Regions from separate parts of the Variovorax palleresanus genome, predicted to be linked through region 1. Evidence: predicted binding sites of a transcription regulator. Region 1 holds the regulator's gene; each other region holds the start of a gene.

Region 1 (7,206 bases):
ACAGCCGCGCGGCCAGTGCGCCCGCTTCGCGGCTGCAGCGTGCCTGGCTGCACCGCGGTGCGTTGGCCTGCATGCTGTGGCCGCTGTCGCTGCTCTATGCGGCGCTGTTCGCGCTGCGGCGCTGGCTCTATCGACAAGGTTGGCTGCAAACGGACCGCGTGTCCGTCCCGGTGATCGTGGTCGGCAACGTCATTGCGGGCGGCGCCGGCAAGACGCCGGTGGTGATGGCCGTGGTTCGGCATCTGCAGGCTCGCGGCCTGCGCACCGGCGTGGTGTCGCGCGGCTACGGCCGCCGCACCGACGACTGCCGTGAAGTGGAGGACGAAAGCGATCCGCAAGATGTTGGCGACGAGCCCGCGCTGATCCGCCGTGCCACCGGCGCGCCCGTGTTCGTGGCGCGGCGCCGCGTCGAGGCCGCGCGCGCCCTGCTTGCCCGGCACCCGGCCACGCAGGTCATCGTGAGCGACGACGGGCTGCAGCACCTGGCGCTCGCTCGCGACGTCGAAATCTGCGTGTTCGACGACCGCGGCGTGGGCAACGGCTGGCGGCTGCCCGCGGGCCCCTTGCGCGAGCGCTGGCCGCGTCCGTGCGACCTGGTGCTCCATAGCGGCGAGCACCCGGCATTCGAGGACGGCTACACCGCCACTCGCGCCCTGGCACAAGACGCGGTTGCGAGCGACGGAAAACGCACACCGCTCGATGCCCTGGCCGGCAAACCGGTGATCGCGCTTGCGGCCATTGCGCGGCCCGAGGCCTTCTTCGAGATGCTGCGCGCGCGCGGCCTCGCCCTGGCGGAGACGATCGCGCTGCCCGACCACTTCGACTTCGAGGGCTGGCAACGCCCTTCCGACCGTGATCTCCCTCTGGTCTGCACCGAGAAAGATGCCGTCAAGCTCTGGCGGCAAGCCCCGGATGCGCTGGCCGTGCCATTGCACTTCGTACCCGAGCCGCAATTCTTCGCGGCGCTCGATGCGAAGCTATCATCGCTCGATGGATCCCAAGCTGCTTGAACTGCTCGTCTGCCCCGTCACCAAGGGCCCGCTGACCTGGAACCCCGAAAAGCAGGAGCTCTGCTCGCGCAGCGCACGCCTGGCCTATCCGGTGCGCGACGGCATTCCCGTGCTGCTGGAGAACGAGGCGCGCACGCTGTCCGACGAAGAGCTGGGGCTGTGAGCGCGGCGCCAAGGGAGAACCAATGAGCTTCACCGTCCTGGTGCCGGCACGGCTGGCTTCGACGCGGCTGCCCAACAAACCGCTGGCGGACATTGCCGGCCTGCCCATGGTGGTGCGCGTCGCCCGGCGCGCGAGCCAATCCGGCGCGGCGCGCGTGGTGGTTGCCGGGGACGATCCTTCCATCGTCGCGGCCTGCACGGCACACGGCGTGCAGGCCATCCTGACGCGGCAGGACCATCCCAGCGGCACCGACCGGCTGGCCGAAGCCTGCGAGCAACTGGGCCTGGACGGCGACGATATCGTCGTCAACGTGCAGGGCGACGAACCACTGATCGACCCGGCCCTGATCGACGCGGTGGCCTCTGAGCTGGCAGCTCACCCGGAAGCCGCCATGAGCACGGCGGCCCACGAGATCGATTCGCTCGACGACTTTCTGAACCCGAACGTGGTGAAGGCCGTGCTCGATGCAAAGGGCAATGCGCTCTACTTCAGCCGCGCCCCCATTCCATGGTGGCGCGACGGCTCCACCGGCGGTGCGCCACCGGGCGTGCTCCCTTCGCCTCGGCCGCTGCGCCATATCGGCATCTACGGATACCGCGCCGGCTTCGTGCGCAAGTTTCCTTCGCTGGCGTCCGCCCCCATCGAGGCCACCGAAGCACTCGAACAATTGCGCGCGCTCTGGCATGGGCATCGCATCGCGGTGCATGTCAGCCAGGTGGCTCCCGGTCCGGGCATCGACACGCCCGAAGACCTTGCTCGCGTGCGCGCGGTCTTTGCAGCCCAGTTGGCCCCCTGAGTTGCATCAATATCCGTGGCGATTGACGGAAATTCTTCACGCTTACGCATGCTATCCTCGACGCAATTCCGCCTTGCACGGCTCTAGGGCCGGCGCTGGGTGCGACACAAGATCCAAGAACCCTCCGAGGACACCATGAGACTAATTTTGCTGGGCGCGCCCGGGGCGGGCAAAGGCACGCAAGCGGCTTTCATCTGCCAGAAGTACGGCATTCCTCAGATCTCGACCGGCGACATGCTGCGCGCCGCCGTCAAGGCCGGTACGCCGCTTGGCCAGCAGGCCAAGGCGGTGATGGAATCGGGTGGCCTGGTGAGTGATGACCTGATCATCAACCTCGTGAAAGAACGCATCGCGCAACCCGATTGCGCCGATGGCTTCCTGTTCGACGGCTTTCCGCGCACCATTCCGCAGGCCGACGCCATGAAGGCGGCCGGCGTCAAGCTCGACTACGTGCTCGAAATCGACGTGCCGTTCAGCGACATCATCGAACGCATGAGCGGCCGGCGCTCGCACCCCGCGTCGGGCCGCACCTACCACCTGAAGTTCAACCCGCCGAAGGTCGAGGGCAAGGATGACGTCACCGGCGAAGACCTGATTCAGCGCAAGGACGACGAGGAAGAAACCGTGCGCAAGCGGCTCGATGTCTACAGCCAGCAGACGCGTCCGCTGGTCGAGTACTACTCGGCCTGGGCCAAGGCCGATCCGGCCGCGGCGCCGAAGTACCGCGCCATCAGCGGCGTCGGCACGGTCGACGAAATCACCCAGCGCGCCCTCGCTGCCCTGAGCAGCTGAACGCGAGCCGCCGTCAGGCGGCAGTGGCTTCGAGCAGCTCCAGCATCAGCGCAATGCGAGCCTTGACGGGCGTCAGGGCACCGGCGTCCCGCAAGCGATCATCAGCTCTTGGCAGGATGCGCCCGCTCGCACAGCGTGTGGCGCGCAGCACGGCCACTCCCGCATCCTGGGCTCGCAGCGCGGCAGCCTCCAGCGCATGGTGCACCGTGCCATTGCCGGTCGCGGCCAGGACCAATCCCCGAATCGGCTCGGCCACGCCGGCTGCACGCTCCTGCAGCAGCAGATCGACGATGGCGCCAGTTGCGCCGGCATGGCTGGTGACGATCTCGACCCTCGGCCAGTGCGTTGCCGCGCCTGCCTTCGTTGCGGGAATCTTCGAAGCCGCACTCACCGGCAATCGCGGCCAGTCGCGAAGAAGCCGCACCGCCCCCTCTTCCACGTAGCCGATCGGGCCTGCATCGCCCGATGAAAACGCATCCGGTCGATAGGGGTGCACCTTCTGCACATCCAGCGAACCGTGGACCGTGCCCGCGCAGACCACCGTCACGCCCTGCGCTCCCGGCGTGGCCGCAACGGCGATGGCATCGCGCACATTCTGTGGGCCGTCGGGCGAAAGAGAACTCGCGGGACGCATGGCGCAGGCCAGGACCACGGGCTTGCCAGGTGCAAGCACCGCCTGGAGAAAGTAGGCCGTCTCTTCGATGGTGTCGGTGCCATGCGTGATCACCACGCCCGCCACGTCGGCCTCGGACAGCCAGAACGCGCAGCGCTGCGCAAGTTGCAGCCAGACATCGAAGCCCATGTCCTTGCTGTCGAGCTGCGCCACCTGCTCGGCTTCGAGCGCCACGCCATCGGGCGCATCGACGCCGCCGAGCAGGTCCGCCACGCCCACCTGCCCTGCGGTGTAGCCGATGTTGTCGCCGCCGCTGGCGGCGCGACCCGCAATGGTGCCGCCGGTGCCCAGCACCACGACGCGCCGCAGGCCGGACGAAAGGGAATTGACCATGCTTGCCAACTTTTAAAAACTGGTTAAAAATACAGGTACTGGATATTCAGCCAGTGCCGCAAGGAACCACATATGCAGTTCGCCGTGAAGCTTACCGCCCGCCAGCAGCAAATCCTGGACTTGATCCAGAGCGCCATCGCCCGTACCGGCGCTCCGCCCACGCGGGCCGAAATCGCCAGCGAGCTGGGTTTCAAGTCGGCCAATGCGGCCGAAGAGCACCTGCAGGCGCTGGCCCGCAAGGGCGTGATCGAACTCGTCAGCGGCACTTCGCGCGGCATTCGCCTCAAGGGCGATGCGCTGCGTTCGCTCAACGAGTCGCGCAACAACCAGTTTTCCCTCTCGCTGCCCGGCATGGCGCAGCTTGCGCTGCCACTCATCGGCCGCGTCGCGGCGGGCTCGCCCATCCTCGCGCAAGAGCACGTCGACCAGACCTACTACGTCGAGAACACGCTGTTCCAGCGCCAGCCCGATTACCTGCTGAAGGTGCGCGGCATGTCCATGCGCGACGCCGGCATCATGGACGGCGACCTGCTGGCGGTGCAAGCCACCAAGGAAGCGCGCAACGGCCAGATCGTGGTGGCCCGCCTCGGCGACGAGGTCACGGTCAAGCGCCTCAAGCGCAACAAGCAGGTCATCGAGCTGCACGCAGAGAACCCCGACTACCCGACCATCGTGGTCCAGCCCGGCGAACCCTTCGAAATCGAAGGCCTGGCGGTCGGCCTCATCCGCAACACCATGCTGATGTAGGCCCTGCGGCCTGCCGAAAGCAGCACCTCATTCGGCCGCAACAGGTGGCGGGCGTATGGCGCAAAGTCGCCATCACCCTGTTGCGTCCCTTCAAAGAAATCCTGCCTGTGTTCAACCTCAGACTTTTTTGGAGTTCACATGGGAATCGCCCTCCTCACCATCGTTGATTTGTGGATGCCGCTGCAATCGCTGGCAAGCCGCCTGCTGCCGGCACGCCGGCCCCGCCACCGCGACAATAGCGGCAGCGCCTCCGCCGGACTGCGCTACGTCGCGGTTCGGCCGGCCTGCACGGCGCGCCCCCACGGCGCCGCGGCACCCAATGCAGCACCAGCACCCAGCCGGCCGCTTCGCGTCATTCGCGTGGTCGACGGGCCCCAGGGCGAAAAGCGCAGCACCAACCGCATGGTGATCTCGGGGCGCATGGCCGACGTCTGCGCCGAACTCGATCGGCTGGCGGCGCTCGAAGCCATGGAGGCGGTCAGCACCGCACCACGCTCCACGCGCCTGCACTGAACCCGTGCAAGCCCCGGTGACCATGGCCGGGGGTGGGTATCCAAACGTTCACACGCGCGTCATGTCAATGCTGCGAGGCACAATGGCACGCCATGAACATTGTGATCCTCGACGATTACCAGGACGCCGTGCGCAAGCTGCGCTGCGCCGCCAAGCTGGACGCGTACGCGGCCAAGGTCTATACCAACACGGTCAAGGGCATCGGTCAACTTTCGGTTCGCCTGAAGGATGCCGACGTGATCGTGCTGATACGGGAGCGCACCCACATCTCGCGCCAGCTGATCGAAAAGCTGCCCAAGCTCAAGCTCATTTCGCAGACCGGGCGCGTGGGTGGCCACATCGACGTCACGGCCTGCACCGAGCGGGGCGTGGCAGTGGCCGAGGGCACCGGCTCTCCCCAGGCGCCGGCCGAGCTGACCTGGGCACTCATCATGGCGGCCATGCGCCGCCTGCCGCAGTACATCAGCAACCTCAAGCACGGGGCGTGGCAGCAGTCGGGGCTCAAATCGGCCTCGATGCCGCCCAATTTCGGGCTGGGTTCGGTGCTCAAGGGCAAGACGCTCTGCATCTGGGGCTATGGCCGCATCGGCCAGCTGGTGGCGCGCTACGGGCAGGCCTTCGGCATGCAGGTGGTCATCTGGGGCCGCGAGGCCAGCTGCGCCAAGGCCCGGTCCGACGGCTTCCAGGTAGCGCAGAACCGCCACGAGTTCTTTGCCGCCGCCGACGTGCTGTCGGTGCACCTGCGGCTCAACGAAGAAACCAGCGGCCTGGTCAAGCTCGAGGATCTTTCGCGCATGAAGCCGACCGCGCTCTTCGTCAACACCTCGCGCGCCGAACTGGTCGAGGCCGATGCGCTGCTGGCCGCGCTCAACCGCGGCCGGCCGGGGCTGGCCGCCGTCGACGTGTTCGAGAGCGAGCCGCCGCTGCAGGGCCATGCGCTGCTGCGGCTCGAAAACTGCATCTGCACGCCGCACATCGGCTATGTGGAGCAGGACAGCTACGAAAGCTATTTCGGCCAGGCTTTCGACAATGTCGTGAGCTTCATCAAGGGCAACCCCACCAACATCGTGAATCCCGGCGCGCTGCAGGTTCGCCGGTGATCTCATGAGCCGCCGGGCCGCCCCAAGGCGGATACCGCAGACGAAGGCGAAGGTCCTTCAGTGAGCCGGCCGGCGCCCCGGGGCGCGCTCTGGGCGCTGCTGGCCGGCAATTTCGTGATCGGCACGGGCGTGATGGTGGTGCCCGGCACGCTCAATGAGATCAGCACGTCGCTTGCCGTCACCGTTGCAGCTGCCGGCCAGCTGATCACGGCCGCCGCGATCGTGATGTGCCTCGGTGCGCCGCTGCTGGCGGCCGTGGTCGCGGGCTGGGATCGCCGCCAGTTGCTCGCCCTCACCCTCGTCTGGTACGCCGCCGGGCATGTGGTCGCGGCCTTGATGCCGAGCTTCGGCGCCCTGCTGCCGGTGCGCATGCTCACGGTGGTGGCACCGGCCATCTTCACGCCCCAGGCCGCGGCCTGCGCCGGCATGCTGGTGCCGCCGGAGCAGCGCGGACGCGCCGTGACTTTCGTTTTTCTCGGCTGGTCGATGGCCTCGGTGCTGGGCCTCCCCCTTGGCGCGCTGATTGGCGGCCACCTGGGCTGGCGCACGGCTTTCCTGGCCGTTGCGCTGCTCAGCATCGCGAGCGCGGCGTCGATCTGGCTGACCCTGCCGCGAGGCATCCGGCCCGCGGCACTGACGGCGGCAGCCTGGTCGCGCGTGCTCCGCAGCCCGGTGCTGATGGGCATCGTTTCGGTCACCGCCCTGCAGGGTGCCGGCCAGTTCGTTCTGTTCAGCTATTTCGGCCCGCTGCTGAAGCGAAACTTCGGCGCGGATCCCACCACGCTGAGCCTGATGTGGGCCCTGTTCGGCGCCTTCGGCCTGGTTGGCAACATGCTGGTGAGCCGGTTCATCGACCGTGCGGGCGCCGGCCGCATGGTGCTCGTGACCAGTTCATTGATTGCACTCAGCCTCTTTCTCTGGCCCTGGGCCGGCACACTCCCATGGCTGGCGGCGGTACTCGTGCCCTGGGGCCTGGGCTGCTTCGCGACCAATTCGGCGCAGCAGGCGCGGCTGGTGGGCCTGGCCCCCGCTCTCGCGCCGGGCTCCGTGGCGCTCAACAGCTCGGGCATCTACATCGG
Region 2 (7,206 bases), 310 kb from region 1:
CCATCCGCGAGCTGGAGCAGAGCGTGGGCGCGCAGCTGCTCGTGCGCAGCGCCAAGGGCGTGGTGCCGACCGAGATCGGGCATGCGCTCCTGCGGCGGGCGCGTCTCCTGTCCAACGAGGTGCGCCGTGCCGAGGAAGAGATCGCCCAGCTGCGCGACCGCGCGGGCGGCCTGCTGCGCGTGGCCTTCAGCTCGTTCGCGCTCGAGCAGCTGCTGCCGACGGCGCTGCTGGATTTCCGGCGGCAGTGGCCGGGCGTGGCGCTCGAACTGCAGGAACTCAGCGGCGCCGACGTGAAGGGGCTGTGGGACCGCGGCGATTTCGATTTCGCGATCCTCGGCGAGCTGGAGCCCGCGGCCGATGACGGTCTCGACCGGGAAGTGCTGCTCAGCTTTCCGCTGGCGGCCATCGCGCGTGCGGGCCATCCGCTGGCACGGTTGCGATCGATGGCCAGGCTTCAGGGGGCGATGTGGGTCGTGCCGCCGTACGGCGCCGAGCTGCTGAAACGAAACTTTGCTGCCCTGGAGATGCCGCCGCCGCGCGACATCGTGATCTGCCATTCGTGGCAACTGGGCGCGACGCTGGTGCGCAAGGCCGATGCGCTGACGCTCGCCTCGGCGTCCCTGTTCACGCGGTCGGCGACGCGCTGGGGGCTGGTCGCGTTGCGGCTGGCGGACAAGCTGCCCAATGCGCATGTCTCGCTGCTCATGCGCGACCGCGCCTCGCTCACGCCCGCGGCCCGCGCGTTCTCGCAGGCACTGCGGGCGGTGGCGCACACGGTGCAGCCGCCCGGGCGCTGAGCGGCCTCAGCGCAGGTAGCGCCCGTCGGCCTTGAGCATCGACAGTTCGGAGAAGGTCAGGCCGCGATGTTCGCCGGGCCGGTACGACACGGCAATGCCGCCGATGTCGAGCGTCCGGAACGACTCGAGACCCTTGTGCAGCGAGTCCGGCGTGGGGTTCGGTCCGGCGCGCTTCAGTCCCTCGACCATGACCTTGGCCGCCACGTAGCCTTCCAGGCTGGCATAGCTGAACTCGGTCGCGCCGATTTTCTTCATGGCTGCCTGGTACTCGGCAATCACCGGCATCGCGCTGTTCCAGGGGTAGGGCACGACCTGCGAAATGACCACGCCGGCCGCGTCTTTCTTGATGTCCTGGAACAGCTTCTGCCCGTTCAGGAGCGAGAACGAGTAGAAGGCCGTCTCGCCGCCCGCGGCGCGGTAGGCCGAGATGAACTTGGCCGCCACGTCGTTGGTGGCCGACAGCACCACCGCCTTGGGCTTGAGCTTGGCCAGTTCCACGGCGCGTTCGGCGGCGTCGGAGCCATCGTTCTTGATGGCCACGCTGCCGACCAGTTTCTCGCCGCGCTCGGCCACGAACTTCTGCGTGCTTTCCAGCGCCGAACGCGCGCCGGGGTTGTCGTTGTGCGCAAAGCCGATGCGAGAGAGGCCGATGGTGAACAGGTGGTTCACGATGCGGTTGTATTCCTCGTCGTAGCTGATGCGCAGCGGAAAGCCGTACTCGGAGGGCTTCACCACCGGCGCCGCGCCGGTGTACGGGCCAACCACGGGAATCTTGAGCTCGTTGGCCGCCTTCAGCGCGCCGACCGACGACGACGTGCCGATGGGCATGAGGATGCCGATGGCGCCCTCCTTGACGAAGGTCTTGACGTTCTCGGCGCCCTTGGCGGGGTCAAAGGCGTCGTCGAGTTGGCGCAGTTCGACCGGCCGGCCGTTGACGCCGCCGGTGGCGTTCAGTGTGGTGAAGAAGGCACGGATGCCGATCAGGGGTTCGGTCGACAGGGACGCCAGCGGCCCGGTCTGAACGTAGGTCTGGCCGATCAGGAGCTTGGTTTGCGCCTGCGCGGCAGGCGAGAGTCCGAGGACGAAGGCGGCGAGGGCCGAAGCCAGTAGATGAATCTTTGTGTATTTCATGGTCACAAATTGTTAACAGACCATATTAAGAGGCGAGGCTCTTTGGGTAAATCCATCTTTACCCTCTCTTTCCCTGGTGCGGCCCATGAAAATACTGTATAAAAATACAGTTAACAATCACATCATGGGCCTCCCTTTCCTCGACTCCTTTTCCGCTGCCGCCGGCCGTGGCGTCTGGCACGCCGACGAACTCGGCCTGGCCGACGCGCAGGTCGTCGCCACCGGCCATGCCGCGCTGGACGCGGAGTTGCCGGGCGGCGGCTGGCCGGTCGGCGCCATGACGGAGCTGCTGCAAAGCACGCCCGAGGCGCATGTCTGGCGGCTGCTGCTGCCCGCGCTGGCGCAGGCGGTCCAGGCGCGCGGCGGGCCGGTGGTGCTGATCGGCGCACCTTACGAGCCTTGCGGGCCGTCGCTGGCGGCGCAGGGCCTGCCGGTAGAGGCGTTGATGTGGGTCAGGAGCGATGCCCCGGCCTCGCGGCTGTGGGCCTGCGAGCAGGCGCTGCGCTGCGCGGACGTGGCGGCCGTGCTGGCCTGGCTGCCGCAGGCCCGGGTCGGCGAACTGCGGCGGCTGCAGCTGGCGGCGGCGCAGCACGAGGTGCTGCTTTTCGTGTGCCGGCCCGAATCGGCCGCGCAGGGCGCCTCGCCGGCGCGGCTGCGGCTTCAGGTGGAAAGCTGCGCGGCCGACAGCTCGCAGATCGAGCTGCGCATCCTCAAGCGCCGCGGCCCGCCGCTGGCCGCGCCGGTGATGCTGCCCGCGCGCAACGAGCGCATGGCCGCCTTGCTGGCCGCCGCACGGCTGCGCCGCAAGCTGCGCCTGCAGCAGCAGGGCACGGTGGTGCCGGTGGGCGAAGCGTCGTCGTCGGCCACGGTGGTGCGCATCGACGCGTGGAAGGAGAAGGGGAACGGGAATGCACTGGATCGCATTACGGTGGCTGCCTGAATCCGACGCGCCTGAAGCGCCAGCCCTGCCCACGCCCGAAGCGCTGGGCTGGTGGGCGCTGCAATACACGCCGCACGTCGCCTGGCAGGACGAAGCGCTGATGCTCGAGGTTTCGGCCTGCGAGCGCCTGTGGGGCGGGCGGCTTCAGCTGATGCGCCAGCTGGTCGCCTCCAACCCCGCGCCCGACGTGCGCATGCTGGGCGCGCAGGGTGCCACGAGCCTGGTCGCGCTGGCCCGGCTGCGCCTGTTCGAGCGCAACGAAGACCGGCCCAAGGACATTCCGGCCGGCCTGCCGTTGGACACGCTGAGCGCCGCGCGCGAGCACCTCGATCTGCTCGCGCGGCTCGGCTGCCGCACCTGGGGCGAGGTGGCGGCCCTGCCGCGCGGCGGCCTCACGCGGCGCTTTGGCGCGGCGTTGCGCGAGGCGCTCGACACCGCCTGGGGCCTGCGCCCAGAAAGCCACAGCTGGCTCACGCTGCCCGACGTGTTCGAGCAGAAGCTGGAACTGCCCGCGCTGGCCGAGACCGCGCCCGAGCTGATGTGGTCGGCCAACCGCCTGCTCTCGGCGCTGCAGATCTGGCTGCGCGCGCGGCAGCGCGGCGCCCGCGCGCTCGAGCTGCAATGGACGCTCAACCTCAAGCGCTTCAACGGCGTCAACCTGCCGCCGCACCAGCAGGTCACCGTGCGCACGGCCGAGCCCACGCAGGACATGGCGCACCTGCGCCGCCTGCTGTCCGAAAAGCTCGCCCTCGCCACGCTCGCCGCGCCCGCCAGCTGGCTCCGGCTGCGCACGCTCGAAACCGATCCGTGGGCCGGCGCCAGCACCAGCTTCCTGCCCGAGGACAACCGCAAGGGCGACAAGCTGCACGAGATGGTCGAGCGGCTCAGCGTGCGGCTCGGACCGCAGCAGGTGGTGGTGCCCGCGGCCGAGGCCGACCACCGGCCCGAGCGCAAGCAGGCCTGGCGGCCCGCGCTGCAGAAGGACAAGGCGCCGCCGGACAAGGCCCGCAAGGAAGCCAAGGCCCGGGCCTCGCAGCCCGATGCCATCTACCCGTCATGGCTGTTGCCCGAACCCCTGCTGCTCGAGATGGACGGCGAGCGCCCCTGCTATCGCGGACCGCTAGGCAAGCTGGTCGGGCCGCAGCGCATCGAGGCCGGCTGGTGGGGCGGCAAGGAAGACGGCGGCCAGCCCGCGATGCGCGACTACTACATTGCCGAAAGCCCCGAAGCCGGCCTGGTGTGGATCTTTCGCGAGCGGCCCTCCGCGCGGTTTTCCCAGGGCGAAGTGCGCTGGTACCTGCAGGGGCTCTATGCCTGACCTGAGCGAAAAGCAACTGCGCGGGCGCAACTCGGCCGAGGTGCATGCGCTGCCGCAGCGGGCGCTATCCAAACCGGGGCTGCCAAGCCTGCCGGACTATGCCGAGCTGCACTGCCTCACCAACTTCAGCTTCCAGCGCGGCGCCTCGACGCCCGAGGAAATGGTCGAGCGTGCCTACCAGCTCGGCTACACGGCCCTGGCCATCACCGACGAATGCTCGGTGGCGGGCATCGTGCGCGCGCACGTCTGCCTGCGCGACCTGCCGGCCAAGCTCGACGAATACGAGCGCAAGCACCCCGACGAGCCGCCGATTCCGCGTAACCCCGGCTTCAGGCTGCTGTTCGGCAGCGAGTTCCGCTTCGAGCGCTTCAGGCTCGTGGTCATCGCGAACGGCACCGAAGGCTGGGGCAACCTTTGCGAGTTCATCACCGCCGCGCGCAACACCGAGCTGCCCAAGGGCGAATACCGCGTGAGCTGGGAAGGCAGCGACGTGGCTTCGCTGCAGGACTGCCAGGTTCTTTTCGTGCCGCATCGCATGCCGGGCAGCGCCATGGATGCCGCCACGCTGCATGAAGACCTGCTGGCCGCCAAGGCGTTCTACGGAGAAAACCTGTGGCTGGCGGTCGAGATGCTCAACGAGCTCGACGACGACCTGTGGTTTGCCGCACTCTTGCAGGCGAGCGAGCAGACCGGCGTGCCGCTGGTGGCGGCCGGCGACGTGCACATGCATGCCCGATCGAGCAAGCCGCTGCACGACGTGCTCACGGCCGTGCGCGAAGGCAAGACCGTGGCCGAGTGCGGTTTTGCGCTGCAGTCGAATGCCGAGCGCCATCTGCGGCAGCGGGTGCGGCTGGCCGAGCTCTATCTTCCCGACATGCTGTCGAACACGCTGGTGGTGGCCGAGCGCTGCCGGTTCGATCCGGAAGTCATCCGCGAGAACTACCAGTACCCGCTCGAAACCGTGGGCAGCCACGAGACGCCGGCCCAGACGCTGGTGCGCAAGACATGGGAAGGCGCGCAGGAGCGCTACCCCAACGGTGTGCCCGCCAAGGTGCGCGAGCAGGTGCAGAAAGAACTCGACCTGATCCTCGAGCTCAAGTACGAGATGTTCTTTCTCACGGTGGAAGACATCGTGCGCTTCGCGCGTTCGCAGCACATCCTCTGCCAGGGCCGCGGCTCCTCGGCCAATTCGGCGGTCTGCTTCTGCCTGGGCATCACCGCCATCGACCCTGAAAAAGGCCACCTGCTGTTCGAGCGCTTCCTGAGCCGCCACCGCCACGAGCCGCCCGACATCGACGTCGACTTCGAGCACCAGCGGCGCGAGGAGGTCATCCAGTACATCTACGAAAAATACGGCCGCGAGCGCGCGGCCATCGCGGCCGTCGTCATCTGCTACCGCGCACGCAGCGCATTGCGCGACGTGGGCAAGGCAATGGGCATCGACGAACGCCTGATCGACGAATTCGCCAAGGACCATTACTGGTTCGACGACACCGTGCTGGGCGAGCAGTTGTTCAAGGCGGCCGCGCGCGTGGGCGTGGAGGAAGACGAGCTCAGGCTGGTGCAATGGATCGAGATGACGCAGCGGCTCAAGGGCTTTCCGCGCCACCTGAGCCAGCACGTGGGCGGCTTCGTGCTCACGCACACCAGGCTCACGCGGCTGGTGCCGGTCGAGAAGGCGTCCATGAAAGACCGCTCCGTCATCCAGTGGGAGAAAGACGATCTCGAAGCCATGGGCATGCTCAAGGTCGATGTGCTCGCGCTCGGCATGCTCAGCGCCATCCGCCGCGGGCTCGACCACATGAACCGCTGGCGCGGCTCGGTGGTGCAGATGCACCACATTCCCAACGACGACCAGAAGGTGTTCGACATGATCTGCGACGCCGACACCGTCGGCGTGTTCCAGATCGAGAGCCGCGCCCAGATGTCGATGCTGCCGCGCCTGAAGCCGCGCACCTATGAAGACCTGGTGATCGAGGTCGCCATCGTGAGGCCCGGTCCCATTCAGGGCGGCATGGTGCACCCCTATCTCAAGCAGCGCGAGCGCGTGGACAAGGGCTTGCCGATCCACTACGAGAAAGAAGAACTGCGGCCCGCACTGGCGCGCACGCTGGGCGTGCCGATCTTCCAGGAGCAGGTGATGCAGATCGCGATGATCGCGGCCGATTTCACTGCCGACGAGGCCGACCAGCTGCGCCGCGCCATGGCCGCATGGAAGCGCAAGGGCGGCCTCGACAAGTTCCACGGCAAGCTCGTGCAAGGCATGGTCGGCAAGGGCTACAAGGAGTCGTTCGCCGAAGCCATCTTCAAGCAGATCCTCGGCTTCGGCGACTACGGCTTTCCCGAAAGCCACGCCGCGAGCTTTGCGCTGCTGGTCACCGTGAGCAGCTGGCTCAAGAACTACGAGCCCGCCTGCTTTTTGGCGGCGCTGCTCGACTCGCAGCCCATGGGTTTCTACAGCCCCTCGCAGCTTGTGCAGGACGCGCGCCGCCATGGTGTCGAGGTGCGGCCGGTCGACGTCACGTGCAGCGAGATGGACACCACGCTCGAAGCCCGCAGCCCTGATGCGCCGCGCGTGCCGCCCGGCACCGATGCGCGCTATGTCGAACAGCGCCTGGGCAACGAGAACCAGCCCGCGGTGCGGCTCGGCCTGCGCCGGATTTCGAGTCTCGGCGAAGCCGGTGCCAAGCGCCTGCTCGAAGCGCGCGCACAAGCGCCGTTCACCAGCACCGAAGACCTCGCCCTGCGCGCCGAGCTCGACGGCAAGGACATGGCGGCGCTGGCCGCCGCCGATGCGCTGATGTCGCTTTCGGGCCATCGGCGCCAGCAGGTGTGGGACGCCACCGCGCAGCGCCGCGCGCCCGCCTTGCTGCGCGGCGTGCCCATCAACGAAGAGGCCCTGGAACTGCCGGCCGCGCCCGAAGGCGAGGAGATCGTCGGCGACTACGCCGCGCTCGGCCTCACGCTGCGCCGCCATCCGCTCGCGCTGCTGCGTTCGCGCCTCGCGCGCATGAAGCTCA
Region 3 (7,206 bases), 540 kb from region 1:
CTCGGGCGGGGCTGCCACACGGTCTGGTCCTGTCGGCTGTTGTTGTAGACCTCCTGCATGCCGCGGTGGCTGATGAAGATCTCGGTGCCGGTGGGCGTGCGCTCCAGGCGGGTGCGGAAGCGGTCGAGTTCGCCGGTCGAGTAGACCGAATCGACCAGCTTGCCCAGCGTGCCACGGATGATGTCCTGCGGCAGCTTGGCGCGGTTCTCGGCCCAGTCGGTTTCCATGATGCCAAGGTTGCGCTGCTCGGTGGTCAGGAGGAAGCCGCTTTCCTGCCAGAAGTCTTTCACCGGGTCCCAAAGCTGGTCGGGCGAGCGGTTGATGATGATCCAGCGCTGCGTGCCCGAGCGCTCCATGCGCACGTCGCCGATGTTGGCCACCGCGGTCGGAATGCCCGGCGCGTTGGCAACGCCGGCCTGGTAGGCGTTGGCCGTGACCGCGCCGCCCGGCACCGCATAGCGGTTTTCGCGCGAAAGCTGCGACAGGTCGGGCGGAACTTCGAGCGTCGGGGCCTTGCCGGCACTCTTGTAGTCGATCTTGTCGCTCTCGAGGACGGAGCAGGCGGCGAGGCTGACAACGAGGGCCAGCAGTGCGAATCGCGAGATGTGCGAAAGGTTCTTCAACGTCGTCTTCCTTGTTGGAATGGGTTCGATCAATCTAGGGGCCGCATTGCCCGCACTCTCTGAGCACGGTTCGGGCAAAAGGTTGCTTGACCTTGGTGCGGCAGGCGAAAAAGAAGTGCAGGGGGTGTCGAGGAGCGGCGCGCCGGCTCAGCCCTTCAGCAGGCCGGTGGCGCGCAGGGCGGCCTCGACCACGGGCTGGTTCGCTTCGGCCAGCTCGGTGAGTGGCAGCCGCAGCGTGCCTCCGCACAGGCCGAGCCTGGACATGGCCCACTTGACCGGGATCGGATTGGGCTCGACGAACAGATGGCGATGCAGCGGCATGAGCTCGAACTGGATCTCCATGGCGCGCCGCACGTCGCCTGCAATGGCCGCAACGCACAGTTCGTGCATCTTGCGCGGCGCGATGTTGGCCGTGACGCTGATGTTGCCCTGGCCGCCGCAGAGCATGAGGGCCACGGCGGTCGGATCGTCGCCCGAATACACGGCAAAGTGCTTGGGCAGGTCGCGAATGAGCCACTGCGCGCGTTCGATGTTGCCGGTGGCTTCCTTGATGCCAATGATGCCCGGCACCTGGGCCAGGCGCAGCACGGTGTCGTGCGCCATATCGGCCACGGTGCGGCCGGGCACGTTGTACAGCACGGTGGGCAGGTCGCCCACGGCTTCGGCGATGGCCTTGAAGTGCTGGTACTGGCCTTCTTGCGTCGGCTTGTTGTAGTAGGGCACGACCTGCAGCTGCGAATCGGCGCCCACGCCCTTGGCGAAGCGGGCGAGCTCGATGGCTTCCTTGGTCGAGTTGGCGCCGCAGCCGGCCATCACGGGCACGCGGCCCTTGGCCTGCTCGACCGCCACGCGGATGATTTCGCAATGCTCTTCCACGTCGACCGTGGGCGATTCGCCGGTGGTGCCGACCACGCCGAGGCAGTCGGTGCCTTCGTCGATGTGCCAGTCGATCAGCCGGCGCAGGGCGGGATAGTCGACACTGCCGTCGTCGTGCATCGGCGTGACGAGAGCGACGATGCTGCCTGTCAGTTGCTCCAAGGGGGAATCTCTCTGTCGGTGGACGAAAGCGCCGATTCTACTTACTCTGGGGTCGGCGGAAACCGGCCCCCCGGTGGGGTCAGTTTCCCCGCAGCGGATGGCGCGCGGGCTGGCCCGGGCCGGCCTCGCCGGCACGGACGGCGGCAATGCGCTGAACGAAGCGTGGCGGCTCGTCAAGAAAGCCGTCTTCATAGGCCACCACGCGCAGCTCCCGGCAGGCGGCCAGCAGTTCGCCGGGCTGCAGCAGGAAGTCCGGGCGCGAGGGCTTGCCCACGCTTTCGTTGCCGGCGGCAAAGGTTTCGTAGAGCAGCACGCCACCCGGCGCGACCGCGGCCACGATGTCAGCCAAGCGCGGCCGCCACAGGTAGTTGGTGACGACCACTGCGCCGAAAGCCTCGCCCGCGAAAGGCCAGGGGCCGGATTCGATGTCGGCGGTCAGGGTATGGCCGAAGGCACCTGCGGCCTGGGTGGCTTCCGGTGAGCGATCGACGCCGGTGACCGCATGCCCGCGCGCCGCGAACCATTGCATGTGCCGCCCCGGGCCGCAGGCCACGTCGAGCACGGTGGCGCCGGGCGCGAGCAGGTGCGACCACTTCACGATCCATTCCGAGGGCGCCAGTCCGGCGTGCGGGTTTGCCATGTCTTTCATGGCGATCAGAAGCAGGACCAGACCTGGTCGACCAGTGTCACCAGAAAGCTCGGGTGAACGTAGAGCGCGAAAACGCCGCCCAGCACCGCCAGCGCGCCGGCCAGCCAGCCGGCATGCACGAGGCGATGGCGCAACTGCGAAGTCATGTATCGGTCCATTCTCCGTCGTCAGCCCGGCACCGCGGCCGGCCGGCCGCCGCGCGCAATGGCGCTTTCCTTGACCGGCAGGTTGATCAGCGCCGCGAACACGCCCAGGGCGATGGCGATGTACCAGACGATGTCGTAGCTCCCGGTGGTGTCGTACAGGTAGCCGCCGAGCCAGACGCCGATGAACGACCCCACCTGGTGGCTCAGGAACACGAAGCCGCTGAGCATCGACAGGTGTGCCACCCCGAAGATGCCCGCGATGATCGCATTGGTGGCGGGCACGGTCGAAAGCCACAGAAAGCCCATGGCCGCCGAGAACACATACACGCTGAGCGGCGAAATCGGCATCAGCAGGAACAGCATGATCGACACCGCCCGCGCAAGGTAGATGGCCGCCAGGATCTTGCGCTTGGCCAGCTTCTGCCCCAGCAGCCCGACCGTGTAGGCGCCGAACACGTTGAAGAGCCCGATCAGCGCCAGCGCGTAGCCCGCCACGTCGGCCGCCAGGCGCTGGTCGCGCAGGTAGGTCGGCATGTGGATGCCGATGAACGCAAGCTGGAAGCCGCAGACGAAGTATCCGGCCATCAGCAGGCCGAAGCTGGGGTAGCGGAAGGCCTCGCCCACGGCCTGCAGCACCGATTGGTCGCGGCGGCCGGCCAGCGCCCCGCGCTGCGGCTCGCGCAGGCCGAAGGCCAGCGGCACGATCACCAGAGCCAGCACCGCCACCACCGCCAGCGCGGTCTGCCAGCCAAGGCTGCCGATCAATCGGCCCTCGATGGGTGCCATCAAAAACTGGCCGAACGAGCCCGCCGCCGCCGCCACGCCCATGGCCCACGAGCGACGCTCGGCCGGAATCTGGCGCCCGATCACGCCGTAGACGACCGCATAGGTCGTGCCCGCCTGCGCCGCGCCGATCAGCACGCCGGCGCTCAGCGTGAACAGCAGCGGCGTGGGCGAATACGCCATGCCCAGCAGGCCCAGCGCATAGAACGCCGTGCCCGCGATCAGAACTCGGAAGGCACCGAAGCGGTCGGCCACCATGCCCGCGAACACGCCGAAGATGCCCCACGACAGGTTCTGGACGGCCAGCGCGAACGAGAAGGTCTGGCGCGTCCAGTCCTGCGCCTGGGTGATCGGCTGCAGCCAGAGGCCGAAGCCGTGGCGAATACCCATCGAAAGCGTGACGATCATGGCGCCGCAGATCAGCACCTGCTTGATCGAGAGAGTGGGAGGGGAGGCTTGCATTGCGTCGAATGTAGCGACTTGCATCCTCTGGCAGGTGGAGGGGCCTTGCGCCATTGATGATTTATAGCCAGTGCTTTGATGCGCCCCGGGCATCAAAGCAGACCGGCGCCGTGAACGCCGCGAAATTCGATGGCATGGAGCAGTTGCCGGGCGATGTTCCTGTATGGGTATCCAGTCATTTCGGTTCGACTGACTACAATCCGCCCCCATGGCGACTCCCCTCAAGACTCCCCCCAGTTCATCGTCCGCGTCCTCCGGGTATTCGGAAGGCTCCATCCGCGTGCTCAAGGGCCTGGAGCCCGTCAAGCAGCGACCGGGCATGTACACCCGGACCGACAACCCGCTGCACATCATCCAGGAAGTGCTCGACAACGCAGCCGACGAGGCGCTGGCGGGCTACGGCAAGAAGATCAAGGTCACGCTGCACGCCGACAACTCGGTCAGCATCGAAGACGACGGCCGCGGCATTCCGTTCGGCCTGCACCCTGAAGAAAAGGCCCCGGTGGTCGAGCTGGTGTTCACCCGGCTGCACGCGGGCGGCAAGTTCGACAAGGGCTCGGGTGGCGCCTACAGCTTCTCGGGCGGGCTGCACGGCGTGGGCGTGTCGGTGACCAATGCGCTGTCCAAGCGGCTCGAAGTCGTCTCGCATCGCGAAGGCTCCGTGGCCAGGCTGGCGTTCAGCGCCGGCGACGTGATCGAGGCGCTCGAAATCCGCAAGCTCGAGGCCGGCGAGCGCCGCCAGGGCACCACCGTGCGCGCCTGGCCCGACGCCAAGTATTTCGAGACCGCCGCGCTGCCCATGAGCGAACTCACGCACCTGCTGCGCAGCAAGGCCGTGCTGATGCCGGGCGTGAGCGTCACGCTCACGGTCGAGAAGACCAAGGAAACGCAGCAGTGGCTCTACAAGGGCGGCCTGAGCGACTACCTGATGCAGACGCTGAGCGGCGACCCGGTGATTCCGCTCTTCGAAGGCAGCGGCCATGCCGACAAGAACGCCGACAATTTCGCCGAAGGCGAGGGCGCCGACTGGTGCGTGGCCTTCACCGAAGACGGCCAGCCGGTGCGCGAGAGCTACGTCAACCTGATTCCCACCAGCGCCGGCGGCACCCATGAAAGCGGCCTGCGCGACGGCCTGTTCACGGCGGTGAAGGGTTTCATCGAACTGCACTCGCTGCTGCCCAAGGGCGTGAAGCTCCTGCCCGAAGACGTGTTCGCGCGCGCTTCGTACGTGCTGAGTGCCAAGGTGCTCGACCCGCAGTTCCAGGGCCAGATCAAGGAACGGCTCAACTCGCGCGATGCGGTGCGGCTGGTGTCGAGCTTCGTGCGTCCCGCGCTCGAGCTGTGGCTCAACCAGCACGTCGACTACGGCAAGAAGTTGGCCGAACTGGCCATCAAGGCCGCGCAGACGCGCCAGCGCGCAGGCCAGAAGGTCGAGAAGCGCAAGGGCTCCGGCGTGGCCGTGCTGCCCGGCAAGCTGACGGATTGCGAGAGCAAGGACATCAGCCACAACGAAGTCTTCCTGGTCGAGGGCGACTCCGCCGGCGGCAGCGCCAAGATGGGCCGCGACAAGGAAAGCCAGGCCATCCTGCCGCTGCGCGGCAAGGTGCTGAACACCTGGGAAGTCGAGCGCGACCGGCTCTTTGCCAACACCGAAATCCACGACATCTCGGTGGCCGTGGGCGTCGATCCGCACGGCCCCGCCGACACGCCCGACATGAGCGGCCTGCGCTACGGCAAGATCTGCATCCTTTCCGATGCCGACGTGGACGGCTCGCACATCCAGGTGCTGCTGCTCACGCTGTTCTTCCGGCACTTTCCGAAACTCATCGAAGCCGGCCATGTTTATGTCGCAAAGCCGCCACTCTTTCGCGTGGACGCCCCGGCGCGCGGCAAGAAACCGGCTTCCAAGGTCTATGCGCTCGACGAGGGCGAACTGACCGCCACCCTGGATAAACTGCGCAAGGACGGCGTGCGCGAAGGCGCCTGGAACATCAGCCGCTTCAAGGGTCTGGGAGAGATGAGCGCGGAACAATTGTGGGAAACCACGCTCAATCCGGACACCCGGCGCCTGATGAAGGTGCAGCTGGGACGCTTCGACTTCACGTCCACCCAAGGGGAGATCACCAAGCTCATGGGCAAGGGCGAGGCAGCGGCTCGGCGCGAGCTGATGGAACTGCGCGCTGACGATGTCGACATCGATGTTTGACCACCCTCGTGAAAATTTCAGATTTCATGCGTCCGTTGTTCCTGGCCTTGCTGCTGCTTTGCACGCAGCAGGGGCTGGCGCACGCCGCTGACATCTACGGCTACGTCGACAGCAAGGGCGTGGCCCATTTCGCGGCGGAAAAGATCGACGAGCGCTACCAGATCTTCTTTCGCCGGGGCCAGAGCTTCGACACCTCGCAGGGCGTGTCGCCATTCGGACGCGGCGGGCGCAAGCTCGATGGGAAGGTGCCGCAAGCGTCGCAGACCCTGCTCGCTCTTTTCGAAGCCTCGCCCAGCTACAAGACCGCGAAGGCCGCGCTGCGCGATGCGGCGGACAAGCATTCGATCGACTACGAATTGCTGCAGGCGCTGATCGCCACCGAGTCGGGCTTCGATGCGCAGGCCGTGTCGCCCAAGGGCGCGATGGGGCTCATGCAGCTCATGCCAGGCACCGCGCAGCGCTACGGCGTCTCGGCGGACAAGCGCAGCAGCATCGAAAAGAAGCTGTTCGATCCGCGCATCAACATCGCCGCCGGCTCGCGCTACCTGCGCGACCTGATCGCCATGTTCCCGGGCCAGATCGAACTGGCGCTGGCCGCCTACAACGCCGGCGAGGGCGCCGTGCAGCGCGCGGGCAACAAGATTCCGAACTACAAGGAAACGCAGAACTACGTGCAGACGGTGCTGCAGCTCTACGCCTACCTCAAGCCGTCGGCGGCGCTGGGCGGTGGAGGTGGCAGCAATGCGCGCGGCGGCAAGGCGCCGGGGCGCATTCGCATGGAGCTCACGGTGCCGAAGGGCGGCGCCCTGGGCCGTGGCAACCTGCCGCCCGACTCGCCAAGCGGCATGCCGGCCATGCCCGACATGCCCGAGCAGCCGACGGTATCGGACGGCACAGCGGAAGTGCCGCTGTCCTGAACATGCCGCATCCGCGTTTTTCGTCGCCGATCACTGGGTTGAGCGCATAAAAGGCGCACGGCCCGACAACTGTTTTTCTTTTTCTCTTCTACATGGACTCCCAACCTCCGCTCGATCTCCAGGGTCCCACCGACGGCGACACCACCCTCACGCTGGCCGATTACGCACAAACCGCCTATCTCGAATACGCGCTCAGCGTGGTCAAGGGCCGCGCGCTCCCCGACGTGTCCGACGGCCAGAAACCGGTGCAGCGGCGCATCCTCTATTCGATGTCGCGCATGGGCCTGGGCTTTGGCGGCGCCAACGGCACCGTGGGTGCCAAGCCCGTCAAGAGCGCGCGCGTGGTGGGCGACGTGCTCGGCCGCTTCCATCCGCACAGCGA
Region 4 (7,206 bases), 2.9 Mb from region 1:
GCATCGGTGCTCGACTTGATCTGCTCGCGCAGACCGGCGTCGCTCAGCAATTCGGCAATTTCGGAGAGGATTTCGAGGTGTTTCTGCGTGGCCGCTTCGGGCACCAGCAGGAAGATCAGCAGCCCGACGGGCTGCTCGTCCGGCGCATCGAACCCGATGGGGTTGGCGAGCTGGAAGACCGCGGCCATCGGCGCCTTCAGGCCCTTGATGCGGCCATGCGGAATGGCAACCCCGTGCCCGAGACCGGTGGAACCGAGGCGCTCGCGCGCAAACAGGCTGTCGGTGATCAGGGCGCGGCCGAGGCCATGAAGGCTTTCGAACAGCAAGCCCGCTTCTTCGAAAGCACGCTTCTTGCTGGTAGCGTCAACGCTCACAAGCACTTGAGCGGGCGGCAGGATGGACGCGAGGCGATTCATGGTGGGGGAAGTCGGGGGCGATTATGCACCCGCTTGGTAAAAACCCCAATCCTGTTACTTACTTTTAGGCTACATGTTGCCCAGAGGCCTCGCGGCGCCGGGGCGCAAGAACAAAAACCGGGCAACAAAAAGCCGCCCGAAGGCGGCTTGTCGCAGGGGCCGCGAAGCCCTTGCCCGTGGCTACCTACATCACGCGCTTGGGTGCCGCGTGATGGTGGTCCTGCAGACGGTCCTTGTGGCGCACCACTTGGCGGTCGAGCTTGTCGACCAGTTCATCGACCGCAGCGTAGAGATCAGCGTGGCTCGACTCCGCGAACATGTCATTGCCCTTGACGTGAATGTTGCATTCCGCCCGTTGGCGGCGTTCCTTTTCCTTCTGCTTTTCCACCGTGAGGAGCACCTTCACATCGACCACCTGGTCGAAGTGCCGTGTGATCCGATCCAGCTTGCTCGTGACGTAAGTCCGCAAAGCAGGTGTGACGTCGAGGTGATGACCGCTGATCGTCAAATTCATGAATGACCTCCTGAGAATTGACGGTTGGGAAAATGACCCCGCTCCGGAATGAAGCGTGGCCGGCGAAATCAGATGTGGGTCGGGGGGAGAAGAGAAAAGAGGGGAAAGGAAAAGAGGGGAAAGAGGGGAGGAAAGAGGCAAGGTCGATTCACTATGCCCAAGCTGTCACGGTATTGCAATAGTCGGGCTTTCCACCGGGGCATGCGCAAGCGGCCCGGCGCCACTTCGCTACAGCTTCCATAGCTGCCGGCGCACGCGGGCCCGCCGCTGCGGCGCTTTGGCAGCAAGTGTTTCAGTGCGTCACCAGCGGTGACCCTGCCAGGCGGAGGGCCTGCGGTTTCAGCTCCAGGCGGCGCGCATGCGGTTGCGCAGATCGATCACGGCGGCCGGTGGCGGCACGGCGGGTGCACGCGCGGGCGGCGCGGGCCAGGTCTGCTGTTCGAAGCCCGCAAGATCCGCCTCGGTGATGAAGCGCGTGCGGTTGGCGTACAGATGGCGGTCTCCCCGCACGGCCTGCTGCGTCACGTAGAAACGCTGCGGCACCAGCAGGTGCAGATGGTCGCGTGCGCGGGTCATCGCCACGTAGAGCAGCCGCCGTTCCTCTTCGAGTTCATGCGCGCCCTGCGCCACGTCGGCCGGCAGGCAGCCGTCGACCACGTTGAGCACATGCACGGAGTTCCATTCCTGCCCTTTCGCCGAGTGGATGGTGGAAAGGATGAGGTAGTCCTCGTCGAGCGAGGGCGGGCCCGGCCGGTCGCTCGTCGCCTCGGGCGGATCGAGCGTGAGCTCGGTCAGGAAGCGCTCGCGCGAGGCATAGCCCGACGCCAGCCGCGCCAGCTGCTCGACGTCGCCGCGCCGCACGCCGGAAGGGTCGTCGTAGAGCCGCTCGAGATGCGGCAGGTACCAGCGCACCGCCAGTTCCACGTCGGCCGGCCATGCCAGCGCAGGCGCGCACAGCGCCGCGTAGGCCTCGGCGAACACCGCCCATTCGGCGCGCGCGGCCGAGGGCGGCACGAACTCGCGCACCGCCGCCACCGGGTCGGCCGCCTGGTCCATGGCGTCGAGCAGCCGCGCGCCCGTGGCGGGCCCGATGCCCGGGATGAGCTGCGTGACGCGAAAACCCGCCATGCGGCCGCGCGGGTTTTCGGCAAAGCGCAGCACCGCGAGCAGGTCCTTCACATGCGAGGCCTCGAGGAACTTGAGGCCGCCGTATTTCACGAACGGGATGTTGCGGCGGGCCAGCTCGAGTTCGAGCGGCGCACTGTGCGTGGAAGCGCGAAACAGCACCGCTTGCGACTTGAGCGCGAGGCCGCCCTCGCGGTGCGCCAGCACCTTGTCGGCCACCCAGACCGCCTGCTGCGCCTCGTCGGGCACCAGCACCAGTTGGGGCCTGCCCGCCGAGGGCTTGTCGGTCCAGAGGGTCTTGGCATGCCGCTCGGCGGCCTGCGCGATGACCCGGTTCGAGACGTCGAGGATCGGCTGCGTGGAGCGGTAGTTGCGCTCCAGCGTGACCACCCGCGCGGCCTGCGAAAACTGCAACGGAAAGTCGAGGATGTTACGCACCGTTGCGCCGCGAAACGAGTAAATCGACTGCGCGTCGTCGCCCACCACCGTCACGCCCCGGCCATCGGGCTTGAGCGCAAGAAGAATCGAGGCCTGGAGCAGGTTGGTGTCCTGGTACTCGTCGACCAGCACGTGGTCGAAACGCGCGCCGACCAGTCCGGCGAGCGCCGGCTCGGCCACCATGCCGGCCCAATAGAGCAGCAGGTCGTCGTAGTCGAGCACGTTCTGCTGCTGCTTGGCCTCCACGTAGGCGCCGAACAGGCGCTTGAGCTCGGCCTCCCATTCTGCGCACCACGGAAAAGCTTCCGCAAGCACATCGGCCAGCGGGGCGCGCGTGTTGACGCAGCGCGAGTAGATCGAAAGGCAGGTGCCCTTGCGCGGAAAACGGTTCACGCTCGACGACAGGCCGAGCTCGTGCCGCACCAGGCCCATCAGGTCCTCGGCGTCGCCGCGGTCGTGGATCGTGAAGTGGTCGTCGAGGCCGATGTGCGCGGCGTACTCGCGCAGCAGGCGCGCCCCGATGCCGTGGAAGGTGCCGGCCCACGGCAGCGCGGGTGGCTTTTCTGACTTGAGTCCGAGGACGCGCGCCAGCACTTGGCCCGCGCGGCGCTCCATTTCAAGCGCCGCGCGGCGCGAGAAGGTCAAAAGCAGCAGGCGCTGCGGGTCGACGCCGCCGGCGATCAGGTGCGCCACCCGGTGCGCCAGCGTGCTGGTCTTGCCGGAGCCCGCACCGGCAATCACCAGCAGCGGACGTTCGTCCAGGTGTTCGACCGCGGCGCGCTGCTCGTCGTTGAGCGTAGAGAGCGCCGCGGCCAGGCGCTCGGCCTGGGTGGCACCGGCGGCGGAAAAAACAGGGAGCGCAGCGGTCTGCATGGCCGCAACTTTACTGTATGTCCATCCAGATCGGCAGCCTCCCGTCACATGGCCGATGACATAATCGCGCCTCGCTGCAACTGGAGACCGCACCTTGGAAACCGCCCCGTCTCGGCAGCTTTCAACTCCCCTCTGACGCCTTGCCTGCGCGGGACCGGGAATTGAAAGCGCCCCTTCCCTCGCCCCATCGCCTCAGCCATTTCACGGGAGTGAGCCCATGCTCAATATCTTTACGCTCGCCAACGGCCGCCTCGTCCAGGAAGAGATCGAAGCGCTCGAGGAGCTTTCCAAGTTCCAGCCGATCTGGGTCGACCTCGAATCGCCCACCCTCGAAGAGAAGCGCTGGATCAAGCAGTACTACGGCCTTTCGATTCCCGAGGACGCGATGGACGAGGACATCGAGGAGTCGGCGCGCTTCTATGAAGAAGACAACGGCGAACTGCACATCCGCTCCGACTTCCTGATCGACGACGACGAAGACCCGCGGTCGGTGCGCGTGGCGTTCATCCTGAACCAGCACAACACCGAACTGCGCAGCCGCGGCGTGCTGTTCTCGATCCACGACGAAGACGTGCCCGTGTTCCGCCTGCTGCGCATGCGCGCACGCCGCGCGCCGGGACTCATCGAGGACGCGAAGGAAGTGCTGCTCAAGCTGTTCGACGCCGACGCCGAATACTCGGCCGACACGCTCGAGAACATCTACGACGAACTCGAAGTGGCCGGCAAGAAGGTGCTCGAAGGCAACGTCAGCGACGAGCTGGCCGGCGAAGTTCTGGCGGCGATCGCGCGCCAGGAAGACTTGAACGGCCGCATCCGCCGCAACGTGATGGACACGCGCCGCGCGGTGAGCTTCATGATGCGCAGCCGCATGCTCAACGCCGAGCAGTTCGAGGAGGCGCGGCAGATCCTGCGCGACATCGAATCGCTCGACAACCACACGGCCTTCCTGTTCGACAAGATCAACTTCCTGATGGATGCGACCGTCGGTTTCATCAACATCAACCAGAACAAGACCATCAAGATCTTCTCGGTGGCCAGCGTGGCGCTGCTGCCGCCCACGCTGATCGCGAGCATCTACGGCATGAACTTCAAGTTCATGCCCGAGCTCGACTGGTCGCTGGGCTATCCGTATGCGCTGGCATTGATGGCGGCCAGCGCGCTGGTGCCGATGTGGTACTTCCGCCGGCGCGGCTGGCTCAAGTAGCAGCGGGCGTTACCGAGGAAGAAGGCAGCGTGGCCAGCCACGCATCGACCAGCGCAAGGCTGTAGCGGCTCGCCACCTCGACAACGAAGCGCGCGAAGTCGCCATGCGCGGCGTCGTCGGCGCGGTCCGAAATCGTCCGCATTGCTGCGAACGGCACGCCATAGTCGTGGCACGCCTGCGCCATGGCGGCTCCTTCCATCTCGACCGCGAGCGCGTCGGGCAGGTCGCGCCGCAGCGCCTCGCTCTCGGCGCTGGTCGACACGAAGCGGTCGCCGCTCACCAGCAGGCCGCGGTGCACCTTGGGCGCTTGAATGCCGAACTCGTCGACGGCCTGCTGGCCGATCAACGCCACCGGGTCGCGCAGCACACCGGCCGCCACCTCCGCCAGCGCATTGCCAATGGCCGCGTCGGCCGCGAAGCGCGCCATGCCCGAGAGCGGCACCTCGTACTTCGGAAAGATCGGCGAGGCGTCGAGGTCGTGCTGCAGCAGTTCCGACGCGACCACCACGTCGCCCACGTTCACGCCCGGCGCAAGCCCGCCGGCAACGCCCGTGAACACGATGGCCCGCACGCCGAAGCGCTCGAGCAGCACCGTGGCCGTGACCGCAGCGGCCACCTTGCCAATGCGCGACAGCACCGCGACCACCGGCTGGCCGTGCAGATGGCCGACCCAGAAGTCGCGGCCCGCGACGCGCACGCGCTGCTCGTCCGGCATCTGCGCGAGGAGCGCGCTGAGCTCCTCGTGCATTGCAGCGACGATGGCAAACGGTGCATCGCTCATCGGCTACTTGATGTCGACGCCATAGAAGGTGTGGCGGCCGAAGGGACTGAGCTTGAAGTCGACGACTTCCTTGCGCACCGGCTTCAGCTGCACCGCATGCGCGATGGTGAACCACGGCGCCTGTTCCTTGAAGATGACCTGCGCCTTCTTGTAGAGCGCATCGCGGTCGGCCTGCTTGGTTGCGCTCTTGGCCTTCAGCACCAGGTCTTCATACGGCTGGTAGCAGAACTTGGAGATGTTGCTGCCGCTCGCCGACTTGGCCGAGGCGCAGCCCAGCAGCGTGTAGAGGAAATTGTCCGGGTCGCCGTTGTCGCCGGTCCAGCCCAGCATGCCCATCTGGTGCTCGCCGGCCTGCAGGCGCTTGCGGTATTCGCCCCACTCGAAGCTCTTGATCTCGGCCTTGACGTTGATCTTGGCGAGATCGGCCTGCATCAATTCGGCAATGCGCTTGGCGTTCGGGTTGTAGGGCCGCTGCACCGGCATGGCCCACAGGTCGGTCGAGAAGCCATCGGGAAAACCGGCCTGCGCCAGCAGCTTCTTCGCGGCCTCGGGATCGTAGGGGTCGTCCTTGACCGCGTCGTTGTAGGACCACAGCGTGGGCGGGATCGGGTTCTTCGCGGCCACGCCGGTCGACAGGTACACGCCGTCGATGATCGCCTTCTTGTTGATCGCCATGTTGATGGCCTTGCGCACGCGCACGTCGTCAAAGGGCTTCTTGGTGGTGTTGTACGAGAGGTAGCCCACGTTGAGGCCGGGCTGCTCGAGCACCTGCACGTTCGGGTCCTTGCGGATCGCATCGAGGTCGGCCGGGTTCGGGTACGGCATGACGTGGCATTCGCCCTTCTGCAGCTTGGCCCAGCGCACCGAGGCATCGGGCGTGATCGCGAACACGAGGTCGTCGATCTTCGCCTTGCCGCCCCAGTACTGCGGGAAGGCCTTGAAGCGGATGACCGCATCCTTCTGGTATTGCACGAGGTAGAACGGTCCGGTGCCGACCGGGTCCTGGTCGACCTTCTCCGGCGTGCCGGCCTTCAGCATGGCGATGGCGTATTCCTTCGACTGGATGCCGGCGTACTGCATCGCGAGGTTGGCCAGGAACGGCGCCTCGGCCTGGTTGAGCACGATCTTCACCGTGTACTCGTCGACGCGGTCGACCGACTTCAAGAGCTTGGGCATGCCCATGTCGTTGAAGTAGGAGTGGTTCTGGCTCGTGACCTTGAAGAAGGGGTCGCTCTCCTTCCACTGCCGTTCGAGCATGAAGATGAAGTCGTCGGCGTTGAAGTCGCGCGTGGGCTTGAAAGTCTTGCTGGTGCTGTGCCACTTGACGCCCTTGCGCAGGTGGAAGGTGTACTGCGTGCCATCGGCCGAGATGTCCCATTTTTCTGCCAGGCCGGGCACGACCTTGGTGCCGCCGCGCTCGAACTCGACGATGGTGTTGTAGACCTGCGTGGTCACGTCGAACGAGGTGCCGGTGGTGTTCACGCCCGGATAGAAGTTCTCGGGGCTGCCCTCCGAACAGTAGACCAGCGTCTTGGCGGACACGGCGCCGGAGGCGAGGGTGAGCACGGCAAGTGCCGTCGGCGCGAGCAGCGCGGCAAGCTTTGGCAAGCGGCGCGAAATGGATGGCTGGGTCTTCATGGCAACTCCTTGGGACACGGGTTGAAGTGAACTAGGTTTTCATCGCCAGAGGCGCGACGAACGGCGGAGACAACGGCAAGTCGGCGCGCACCGGCGCAGCGCCTTCGAGAAACTTCTCGGCGTAGTGGCAGGCCACCAGCCGCTCGTCGAGCGCGCGCAGCAAGGGCCGCTCTTCGCGGCAGCGCTCTGTCACGTGCGGGCAGCGCGTGCTGAAGAC

Evidence for each region. The regulator LexA, encoded in region 1, represses DNA repair genes until DNA is damaged. The targets are predictions, from matches to a motif close to ACTGTATNNNNATACAGT.
Region 2: a site for LexA is predicted at 2,022-2,039, ahead of imuA (translesion DNA synthesis-associated protein ImuA). Genes of this name have one in related genera too.
Region 3: a site for LexA is predicted at 3,860-3,877, ahead of ACJ7Z0_RS07120 (DNA topoisomerase IV subunit B). Genes of this name have one in related genera too.
Region 4: a site for LexA is predicted at 3,379-3,396, ahead of ACJ7Z0_RS18335 (ATP-dependent helicase). Genes of this name have one in related genera too.

What each region holds. Positions count from the first base shown of each region.
Region 1 is NZ_JBJNVP010000002.1:180,426-187,631, forward strand. Features, by position in the region: gene lpxK (tetraacyldisaccharide 4'-kinase) at 72-1,010, shown strand; gene ACJ7Z0_RS04665 (Trm112 family protein) at 991-1,173, shown strand; gene kdsB (3-deoxy-manno-octulosonate cytidylyltransferase) at 1,196-1,969, shown strand; gene adk (adenylate kinase) at 2,105-2,761, shown strand; gene ACJ7Z0_RS04680 (asparaginase) at 2,775-3,767, opposite strand; gene lexA (transcriptional repressor LexA) at 3,840-4,514, shown strand; gene ACJ7Z0_RS04690 (hypothetical protein) at 4,653-5,027, shown strand; gene ACJ7Z0_RS04695 (D-2-hydroxyacid dehydrogenase family protein) at 5,120-6,127, shown strand; gene ACJ7Z0_RS04700 (MFS transporter) at 6,188-7,206, shown strand, end outside.
Region 2 is NZ_JBJNVP010000002.1:489,307-496,512, reverse strand. Features, by position in the region: gene ACJ7Z0_RS06085 (LysR family transcriptional regulator) at 1-797, shown strand, start outside; gene ACJ7Z0_RS06080 (ABC transporter substrate-binding protein) at 804-1,928, opposite strand; gene imuA (translesion DNA synthesis-associated protein ImuA) at 2,053-2,868, shown strand; gene ACJ7Z0_RS06070 (Y-family DNA polymerase) at 2,837-4,186, shown strand; gene ACJ7Z0_RS06065 (error-prone DNA polymerase) at 4,179-7,206, shown strand, end outside.
Region 3 is NZ_JBJNVP010000002.1:722,722-729,927, reverse strand. Features, by position in the region: gene bamC (NlpB/DapX family lipoprotein) at 1-623, opposite strand, end outside; gene dapA (4-hydroxy-tetrahydrodipicolinate synthase) at 771-1,697, opposite strand; gene ACJ7Z0_RS07135 (class I SAM-dependent methyltransferase) at 1,741-2,310, opposite strand; gene ACJ7Z0_RS07130 (hypothetical protein) at 2,316-2,456, opposite strand; gene ACJ7Z0_RS07125 (MFS transporter) at 2,478-3,701, opposite strand; gene ACJ7Z0_RS07120 (DNA topoisomerase IV subunit B) at 3,910-5,907, shown strand; gene ACJ7Z0_RS07115 (lytic transglycosylase domain-containing protein) at 5,934-6,824, shown strand; gene parC (DNA topoisomerase IV subunit A) at 6,917-7,206, shown strand, end outside.
Region 4 is NZ_JBJNVP010000002.1:3,063,667-3,070,872, reverse strand. Features, by position in the region: gene ACJ7Z0_RS18345 (PTS sugar transporter subunit IIA) at 1-416, opposite strand, end outside; gene hpf (ribosome hibernation-promoting factor, HPF/YfiA family) at 601-930, opposite strand; gene ACJ7Z0_RS18335 (ATP-dependent helicase) at 1,270-3,366, opposite strand; gene corA (magnesium/cobalt transporter CorA) at 3,584-4,570, shown strand; gene ACJ7Z0_RS18325 (5'-methylthioadenosine/adenosylhomocysteine nucleosidase) at 4,563-5,351, opposite strand; gene ACJ7Z0_RS18320 (ABC transporter substrate-binding protein) at 5,355-6,989, opposite strand; gene ACJ7Z0_RS18315 (peptide ABC transporter ATP-binding protein) at 7,021-7,206, opposite strand, start outside.